DNA from 3 places in the Sterolibacterium denitrificans genome. Region 3 is predicted to be linked to each of the others. Evidence: riboswitches for the same ligand, from Rfam matches in the RefSeq annotation. Region 3 holds a riboswitch; each other region holds the start of a gene.
What was found. Region 3 has a riboswitch for cobalamin ahead of SDENCHOL_RS00385 (TonB-dependent receptor). Riboswitches for the same ligand answer to the same signal wherever they lie in the genome.

Region 1 (3,276 bases), 2.8 Mb from region 3:
GGCTTCATGTCCGAGTTGATGAAGTTCTGGAAGTACGGCAGGCCGTACTTCGCCGTCATCGCGAACAGACGTTCGGCGTTCTCGGACTCCCACGGGAAGTCCTCGGTCATGTTGTAGGTCGGGATCGGGAAGGTGAAGGCGCGGCCTCGCCGGTCACCGGCGCTCATCACCTCGATGTAGGCGCGGTTGATGAGATCCATCTCGGCCTGCAGCTCACCGTAGGCAAAGGGCATTTCGACGCCGCCGATCACCGGCACCTGCTCGCGCAGATCCTCCGGGCAGACCCAGTCGAAGGTGAGGTTGGTGAACGGCGTCTGCGTGCCCCAGCGCGACGGCACGTTGAGGTTGTAGATGAACTCCTGCATGCCCTGGCGCACGGCGTCATAGTCGAGCCTGTCCTTCCTGACGAAGGGCGCGAGATAGGTGTCGAAGGAACTGAACGCCTGCGCGCCGGCCCATTCGTTCTGCAGCGTGCCGAGGAAGTTCACCATCTGGCCGAGCGCGCTCGAAAAATGCTTCGGCGGATCGGCCTCGGGCTTGCCGGGCACGCCGTTGAAGCCTTCGAACAGCAGCTGGCGCAGCGACCAGCCGGCGCAGTAGCCGCAGAGCATGTCGAGGTCGTGGATGTGGATGTCGGCGTCGCGGTGCGCCTGGCCGATCTCCGGCGGATAGACGTGCGACAGCCAGTAGTTGGCGACCACCTTGCCGGAGACGTTGAGAATCAGCCCGCCGAGCGAGTAGCCCTGGTTGGCGTTGGCGCGCACGCGCCAGTCGGCGCGATCCACGTACTCGTCGATGGCCGCAGCCACGTCGACCAGCGTGCGCCGGTCCTCGCGCAGCCGGCGGTGCTGGTCGCGGTAGGCGACGTAGGCGCGGAAGGTGGCGATGTGGTTGGCGTCGACCAGCGTCTGCTCGACGATGTCCTGCACCTGCTCCACGGTCGGCGCGGCGCTTTGATAGCGGTCGTGGCGGTGGCGCAGCACCTTGAGCACGCGCGCGACCAGCAGTTGCGCCTCCTCCTCGTCATACTCGCCGCTGGCCGCGCCGGCGCGGGCGAGCGCCGAGGCGATGCGTGCGGACTCGAAGGGCTCGTCGCGGCCATCGCGCTTGACGATGCGCGTCGGCAGGGCGGGCGAGGCGGGCCGAACCGGCGATCCGGCGGCATTCAGCAAAGAAGCGGGTTGGCGTTCTGTTCGTACCGGCATCGGGCGTCTCCGCAAGAATGGGCGGGGACTTTCCGCATCGGTCGATGTACCGATGCACGAGCGGCAGCAACTGGCAGACTCATGCGCGACCTCACGTCAGGGACACCCCGCCCCAATTGAAAAAAGGACTCATCGAGGCAGGTCTCCTGACTCTCGGCTCAACGCGCTTCGCTCGCCTTCCCGGAAAAATCCAGTGGCATGTCGTGCCGAAGCGCTTGCCGATTACAGTTGCGGGGGCAGTTCCGGGTTTCAGGCCGACGGCCTGGCACCGGATTCCCTTTCAATCCCGACTTGGGAACCATCGACGGCAGCCAGTCTAGTGCCACAAGATTTCAGCTGTCAAGAAAAAAACACTACCGGTAGTAGAAAACTGGTGCAGTGCTACTAGATATAGTAGCCCACCGCGCCGCAGCAACTTTTACGTACAGGTTGCTGCGGCATGCCTTGGCAATATCCACGACGCGGCGATGAAAACTCAAACGGCGCGCAACGCCTTGGCCGCCGCCACCATGTGGCGCAGCGCGGCGACGGTTTCCGGCCAGCCGCGCGTCTTCAGGCCGCAGTCGGGATTGACCCACAGGTTGCCGGCCGGGATTGTCTCCCGCGCCTTTTGCAGCAGGCGCGCCATATCGTCGGCATTCGGCACGCGCGGCGAATGGATGTCATACACGCCGGGGCCGATTTCGTTCGGATATTTGAACTTGCCGAAGGCATCCAGCAGCTCCATGTCCGAACGGCTGGTCTCGATGGTGATCACGTCGGCGTCCATGGCCGCGATCTCGGGCAGGATGTCGTTGAATTCCGAGTAGCACATGTGGGTGTGGATCTGCGTTTCGTCGGCCACGCCCGAGGCCGACAGGCGGAAGGCGCGGGTCGCCCAGGCCAGGTACTCGCGCCAGGCGGCGCGGCGCAGCGGCAGGCCTTCGCGGATTGCCGGCTCGTCGATCTGGATGATGCCGATACCGGCCCTTTCCAGGTCGCAGACTTCGTCGCGGATGGCCAGGGCGATCTGCGCGGCGGTAGTCGAGCGCGGCTGGTCGTCGCGCACGAAGGACCATTGCAGGATGGTGATCGGCCCGGTCAGCATGCCCTTCATCGGTTTTGGCGTCAGGCTTTGCGCGTAGGCGCTCCAGTCCACGGTCATCGGCTGCGGACGCGAGACGTCGCCGTAGATGATCGGCGGCTTGACGCAGCGCGAGCCGTAGGACTGCACCCAGCCGTTGCCGGTGAAGCAGAAGCCGGCCAGTTGCTCGCCGAAATATTCGACCATGTCGTTGCGCTCGGCTTCGCCATGCACCAGCACGTCGAGGCCCAGTTCTTCCTGTACCGCGACGGCGTGGGCGATTTCCTTCTTCATCGCGGTTTCGTAGTCGGCCGCGGACAGTTCGCCGCGTTTGAAGGCAGCCCGGGCGGCGCGGATTTCGGCGGTCTGCGGGAAGGAGCCGATGGTCGTGGTGGGCAGCAGCGGCAGCTGCAAACGCTTGCGCTGCGCGGCCTGGCGGACGGGAAAGGCAGCATGGCGGCGGTCGGCGGCGGCGGGCAACGCAGCCAGACGCTCGGCGACGGCCGGATTATTGACCCGACGGCTGGCATGCCGCGCCCGTATGGCTTGTCGGGATTTCGCCAGTTCGCCATCGGCGGCGGCATCACCGGCCAGCGCCTGTTTCAAGACTTGCAGCTCGTCGAGTTTTTCGACCGCGAAGGCCAGCCAGCCGCGCAGTTCGCCGTCCAACTTCATTTCGCCGGCGACGCTGAACGGCACGTGCAGCAGCGAGCACGACGGCGCCAGCCACAGGCTCTGGCCACGCTTGTCGAACAACGGACGAATGCGGGTGAGCGCCGCATCCAGATCGGTGCGCCAGACATTGCGTCCATCGACGATGCCCAGCGACAGCACCTTGTGCGCCGGCAGCCAGTCGGCCACCGAGGTAATTTCCCCGGCGGCGCGAATGCCGTCGACATGCAGGCCGGCCACGGGCAAGCGGCAGGCCAGAACGAGATTCTCCTGCAAGGGCGAGAAATAAGTGGCGAGCAGCAACGGCACGCCATTCGTCGCCAGCCTGGCATAAGC
Region 2 (3,276 bases), 2.8 Mb from region 3:
CATCCGGCGCCCAGCTTCAGCTTCGAGTTCTTCCCGCCGCAAACGCCGGCGGGCGTCGACAAGCTGCGCGCCGTGCGTGCGCAACTGGCGCAGTTCAAGCCGGCTTTTTTCTCCTGCACCTTCGGCGCCGGTGGCTCGACGCGTGATCGCACGCTGGAAACGGTGCTGGAAATGCAGGGCGAAGGCCATCAGGCGGCCCCGCATCTGTCCTGTATCGGTTCGACGCGGGAGAATCTGCGCGCCATTCTGGCGCAGTATCGCGCCGCCGACATCCGCCGCATCGTCGCCCTGCGCGGCGATCTGCCTTCGGGCATGGCGGTGGCCGGCGAGTTTTCCTATGCCAACGAGCTGGTCGAGTTCATCCGTCGGGAAACCGGCGACTGGTTCCAGATCGAGGTGGCGGCCTATCCTGAAGTGCATCCGCAGGCCAGGTCGGCGGCCGCCGATCTGGAAAACTTCAAGCGCAAGGTCGATGCCGGCGCCGATGCGGCGATCACCCAGTTCTTCTACAACGCCGATGCCTACGACTACTTCGTCGAGGTGGCGCAAAGGATGGGGATCGACATTCCCATCGTGCCGGGCATCATGCCGATCGCCAGCTACAGCAATCTGGCGCGCTTTGCCGGCAACTGCGGTGCCGAGATTCCGCGCTGGCTGGCCAAACGGCTGGACTCCTGCGGCGACGACGTGGAGTCGATTCGCGCCTTCGGCCTGGACGTGGTCACCGCCCTGTGCGAGCGCCTGCTGAAGAACGGCGCGCCGGGTCTGCATTTCTATACCCTGAATCAGGCGGCCTTGACGACGGAAATCTGTCGGCGGCTGGGTTGATTCCGGCGTTTCGCCAAAGACTGTTTTGGGTGGGATGCAGAGATTCACTCGGCCTGTCGCACGGCGCAACCTACTATATCTAGTGTACGCAAGCGCAAAAAATACTATATATTGCGTCCGTCGGTATTTTTCTGCTGAGCACCAGCAGAAAGATTGAAAAGGGAATCCGGTGCGAATCCGGAACTGCCCCGCAGCGGTAAGTGGAAACGACACGCCTCAGATGCACTGGGTACGACCCGGGAAGCGAGGCGCAGTAGGTGGGCTGGCGTGAACGACGCCACCCGCGTCCACAGAGTCCGAAGACCTGCCGACACATGGTGCTTCTTCATGAGGCGCCGTGCGGGTGGCACGCTTCCGCGGGGAGGCGCGTTGCGAGGGTGAATGTTGCGCCGCTTCAGAGCGGCAATTCATGCACATCCCGTACGCACCGACTGCGAACAGTCCCCAAGAGCCCTGCGCGAGGGAGCAGGTATTGGTTCTGAAACCGTGCTCTCCACACGGTTTCCCTGCGGGGATGCGCACATGCTGGAACTCATCATCAAACGCGACGGCCACGTCGAGCCGTTCACACCCTATAAACTCAACCAATGGGGCCAATGGGCCGCGCAGACGCTGGGCGACGCGGTGGACTGGCCGACGGCGGTGCTGGAAACCGTCTCGGCCATGTCTTCCACGGCCAGTTCGCGCGAGTTGCAGCAGCAGCTCATCCGCACCTGCCTGAACTTCGATACCTGGTCGTACAACCGCATGGCCGGGCGCCTGTACGCCACGCTGATCCGCAAGGATCTCTACCGCAACCAGCGTCCCACGGTACTGGCCCTGCAGCGCAAGCTGCAGGCGCTGGGGCTGATGGAAACGCTGGACTACTCCGAATCCGAATACGCGGTGATCCAGGAGTGGATCGACCACGAGCGCGACTTCGAGTACGCGCACTACCAGTTGCATACGCATCTCACAAAATATGCCATTGCCGACCGGGTGCAGGGTATGTACTACGAGTCGCCGCAGTTCATCTACATGCGCATGGCGATGGCGCTAGCCGTCGATCAGCCGCGCGAGCGACGCATGCGCGACGTGCAGCGCTTTTACGAACATCTGTCGAAGAATCGCATCAATGCGCCCACGCCCAACCACGTCAACCTGGGCACGCCGCTGCGCGGCTACGCCAGTTGCTGCCTGTACACCGTGGCCGACAACGCGCGCTCCATCGCCGTCGGCAACCACATCGCCAACACCATGACTTACATGAGCGCAGGCATCGGCGCGCACCTGGCGACACGCTCGCTCAACGACCCGGTGCGCGGCGGCGTGATTCGCCACCAGGGCAAGCTGCCCTACTACCGCGCGCTGGTGGCGGAGGTGAAATCCAATCTGCAGAACGGCCGCGGCGGCGCCTGCACCACCTACTTCCCGATCTTCGATCCCGAGGTGGATACGCTGCTGCGCCTGAAGAACCCGATGTCCACCGAGGACAGGAAGATACGCGGCATGGATTACTCCTGGGGCGGCAACCGTTTCTTCGCGCGCAAGGTGGCAAAAAACGAGGAGATATTCCTGTTCAACTGCTACACCGCGCCCGATCTGTACGCGGCGCTGTATAGCGGCGATGAGACGCGGTTCGAGGAAATCTACGCACGCTATGCCGCCGATGAAAACTTCCCGAAAACCTGGGTGAGCGCGCGCGAGCTGCTCATCACCGCCAGCAACGAGTGGAACGAGACCGGCCGTGTCTACGAGCACAACATCTCGGAGATGAATCGCCATACGCCGTTCAAGGACACGATTCATTCATCCAACCTCTGCGCCGAAATTGCCCTGCCGACCGGGCCCTACAACCACATCAGCGAGCTGTACGCGGAGGACGACATTTCCTGCGTCGAAGTGCAGTTCATCGACGGCACGCGCTGCGAGCTGCCGGGCAAGGCGCAGGTGGCAACCCAGCGCGGGCTGGTCTGGCCGGATGAGCTGGTGACGGGCGACGCTATCGATGATCTACCCATCGAGGCCGTCCTGCGCAAGAGCGCGCCCGAAGTGGCGACCTGCAACCTCGCCGGCATCGTCGTCTCCAACATCGAATCCGAGGAGCAGTACGCCGAAGTCGCCTATTACGCGCTGCTGATGATCGACAAGTGCATCCATCTGGCGCATTACGAACTGCCGCAGGTGGGCGTGACTTCGCGCCAGCGTCTCAACGCCGGTGTCGGCATCCTGGGCCTGGCGCATCTGATGGCAAAAAACGGCCAGCGTTACACCGATGAGGCCGGCAAGCAGTTCATCCACGAGGTGGCCGAGCGCCACTACTATCACTTGCTGCGCGCCAGCCTGAGGCTCGGCAAGGAACTGGGCAACGCGCCCTGGATGCACAAGACGTGCTGGCCGGAAGGCTGGCTGCCCATCGACACCTGCAATCCGCACGTCGACAGGATCGCGCCCTTCACGACGCGCTAC
Region 3 (3,276 bases):
CGCTGTGCTGCGGCGGAAGCCGGTGCCCGCAGACGGGCTTCAGGGCTTCAGAAATCGTAACGCAGATCGGCGAAGAACGTCCGTCCGTCGGCAGGATAGTACGAGCCATAGTAGCCGGATGGAGCGTATTTCCTGTCCGTCAGGTTGACGACTCTGGCGCGCGCGGTCCAGTTCGATTGGCGCCAGCTCGCGACGAAATCCGCCGTCGTGTAGGCGGCAAGCTGCTCGAAGAAACTGTTGCTCGTATCGCCGCCGGAATAGCGTCGGCCGACATGGTTGGCCAAGAGAGACAGATTGAGGGCAGCAACCGGTTTGAAGTTGATGCCGATATTGGCCTTGACGCCGGGAACCAGCGGCACTTTCTTGCCGCTATCCGCGCCTTCGCGGAATTTCGCCTTCTGGAGATTGAGGCCGCCAATGAGTTGCCATTGCCGATCGAGGTCGTAGCGAGCGCTGATGTCGATCCCTTCGTGGCGTGTTTTGGCAAGGTTCTCGTTCTCGAAAGTCAGGCCGTTATAGGCGATTTCATCCTTCATGCCCAGGCTGTACGCGGTGACTTTCAACCCATAGGCGGCGCCATTCAGGTCGATCCCCGCGTCGATGAATTTCCCCTGTTCGGGCCGGACCGGCTTGCCGGCGAAGCCGGTAAAAGTCGTCAGTTCATCCATATTCGCATAGCGGAAAGTGCTGCCGAACCGCGAGAAAACGCGGACACCCGTCGCCAGTTGATAGCTCAGGCCCAGCTCGCCGATGGTTTTGGCGTGATCGTTGGTCATCCTGAGGCCGCTCGAATCGGTTGCCGATTGATCGATTTTCTGGTGGCGGGCGCCGGCAGTCAGGGTCAGACCGGTCGTCAAGCCGGTTTGATTCTGAAGATAAACCGCCTGGCTCTTTTGATCGATCCTGACCGTTTTGGTGATCGAGCCATGATCGCTCGCCGATTTGTCGGAAGTCAGATCGCCATCGTAATAATCAAAGCCGATGGTCGTCCTGCTTGCCAGGGCGCCCAGTCCATGCTGCCATTGCAAGCGGGGCGTAAATGAAAGAACCGTGGATTTGCGATCGTCGAAACTGAACCAGTCCGAAATCCAGGACGTGTTTTCCACTTTCGAATAACCGGCCTCGGCCAGGAATTTCAGGGTGTCGGTGATTTGCATGGACACGCCGGGCCTGACATAAGCGCTGCGCCGCTCGATGTAGCTATCGAGCGTGACGGCCTGTTTTGGATTGCCGTCGTATTGGGCCTTGGTCAATGCACCGGGCAATCCGCTGTCCAGCGACGACCAGCCCAGATCGACGAACGCCTCGCCCCTGTCGAAATTCGTGCTGACGCGCCCGGCAACATTGTTGCGCTTTTGCTTGTTGTTCTGACGCCAGCCGTCGGCATCCTGGCGGTTCGCGGAAAGCGCCAGATTGATGGCGCCGAGCTGTCTGGAAAAACCGGCCGAAATCTGTTTGCCGTCCTGACTGCCTGCGCCCAACTGGATGTGCGCGCCATCCTTGCGCTTGCCGGTGATGATGTTGATCACCCCGCCGACCGCATTGTCGCCATACAGGATGCTGCCGCTGCCGTTGATGATTTCCACGCGTTCGATGCTGTCGAGCGGCACGATCCCCCAGTCGATGTTCGTCATGTCGAGGGAGTTGAGGCGTTGCCCATCGAGCAAGACCAGGGTTCTCGAAGCCGCGCCTTCACCGAAGCCCCGCATGTCGATTGCCGTATCGGCCCCGAGCGATCCATACAGCGGCGCGACGTTGAGCCCGGCCTGGCTTTTCAGTACATCCGGCAAGCTCTGCGCGCCGGATGATTGAATGTCCTCGCGCGTGATGATGATGACGTTCGTCGCCGCCGGCGCGCTTGACTCATGGAAGCGGGTTGCCGTGACGACGACTTCGCCGGGCGTCGTGATTTGTTGAGCGTCGGCAGAGGCAGTCGCAAAAAGAAGCGGCAGCACGGCTGCCATGGGTTTCAGGCGGGTATGCATGGTTTTCCCCTCTCCGGCAGGCGTCCCCGCATGCCGGTAACGATGAATGAAAGTGCCGGGGGAAAATGAGTGAGTTCCGGAGTTTGCGCCGCAACGATGAAACCGCCGTTCGACTCAGCTCCTGCTGGCGCCCACTCCCCGTGGCACTTGCGCTGGTCGTTCAGGCCGGTCTCCGGACTCGCAAGTCTTGACGTGTCGCCTTCCCAGGATGCAACCCATTCCCAGTGGCTGGATGACACGCCCGCACTCGCTTACCGTTGCGGGGGCAGTAGCGGCATTGCTTCAAAAGATCGGAAGCGCACCGCTTTCCCGTTTCAGCGTGGCCGGTTTGCATTGCTGGCCGACCACGACACCTTGAACGAAGCCGCGATTCTAGCATGGCGCATGGCGGCGAATGTTTCGGCGGTTGCATTCACCCAGGCTTTCCAGTAGTTTGACGATTTGCCCGCGCCCGGCGGGAAACCTCATCATTTGCAGTGATTGCCACACCAGCAGCCAATGCAGCAAGCGGAGTTTTGCCATGAATGCCAGCGACAAGTTTCTAGCTTCCAACGCCCGGGTGGATGATGCCAGCGTCCAGCCCTTGCCGAATTCGCGCAAGGTCTACGTCGTCGGCAGCCGGCCGGACCTCCGTGTGCCGATGCGCGAGATTTCGCAGGCCGACACGCCCCTGCATGGCAGCGAGGCGGTGGAGAAAAATCCGCCCATCCACGTCTATGACTGCTCCGGCCCCTACACCGATCCGGACGCGCGGATCGACATCCGCGCCGGCCTGGCGCCGCTGCGTGCCGCCTGGATCGCGGAACGCGGCGATACCGAAGTGCTGGCCGGCCTGTCTTCGGCCTATGGCCGCGAGCGCCTGGCCAATCCGGCCAGCGAGGCGATCCGCTTCAACCTGACGCGCGCGCCGCGCCGCGCCAGGGCTGGCGCGAACGTCACCCAGATGCACTACGCCCGGCGCGGCATCGTCACGCCGGAAATGGAGTTCGTCGCCATCCGCGAAAACCAGAAACGCGAAGGACTCACCGAATTATTGAACCGCCAGCATGCGGGCGAGCCGCTGGGGGCGGGTATCCCGAAAATCATCACGCCGGAATTCGTGCGCGACGAAATCGCCCGCGGCCGGGCGATCATTCCGGCCAACATCAATCACCCGGAAGCCGAGCCGATGATCATCGGCCGCAATTTCCTGGTGAAGATCAACGCCAACATCGGCAACTCGGCGCTGGGCTCCAGCATCCAGGAAGAAGTCGAGAAGATGACCTGGGCGATCCGCTGGGGCGGCGATACG

Region 1: it holds a riboswitch for cobalamin, as region 3 does, so the genes downstream of both, SDENCHOL_RS12795 (ribonucleoside triphosphate reductase) here and SDENCHOL_RS00385 (TonB-dependent receptor) in region 3, are expected to answer to the same signal.
Region 2: it holds a riboswitch for cobalamin, as region 3 does, so the genes downstream of both, SDENCHOL_RS12875 (ribonucleoside-diphosphate reductase subunit alpha) here and SDENCHOL_RS00385 (TonB-dependent receptor) in region 3, are expected to answer to the same signal.

The regions. Positions count from the first base shown of each region.
Region 1 is NZ_LT837803.1:2,831,229-2,834,504, forward strand. Features, by position in the region: gene SDENCHOL_RS12795 (ribonucleoside triphosphate reductase) at 1-1,205, opposite strand, end outside; cobalamin riboswitch at 1,324-1,523, opposite strand; gene metE (5-methyltetrahydropteroyltriglutamate--homocysteine S-methyltransferase) at 1,681-3,276, opposite strand, start outside.
Region 2 is NZ_LT837803.1:2,853,059-2,856,334, reverse strand. Features, by position in the region: gene metF (methylenetetrahydrofolate reductase [NAD(P)H]) at 1-828, shown strand, start outside; cobalamin riboswitch at 933-1,155, shown strand; gene SDENCHOL_RS12875 (ribonucleoside-diphosphate reductase subunit alpha) at 1,351-3,276, shown strand, end outside.
Region 3 is NZ_LT837803.1:75,519-78,794, reverse strand. Features, by position in the region: gene SDENCHOL_RS00385 (TonB-dependent receptor) at 48-1,985, opposite strand; cobalamin riboswitch at 2,131-2,357, opposite strand; gene thiC (phosphomethylpyrimidine synthase ThiC) at 2,506-3,276, shown strand, end outside.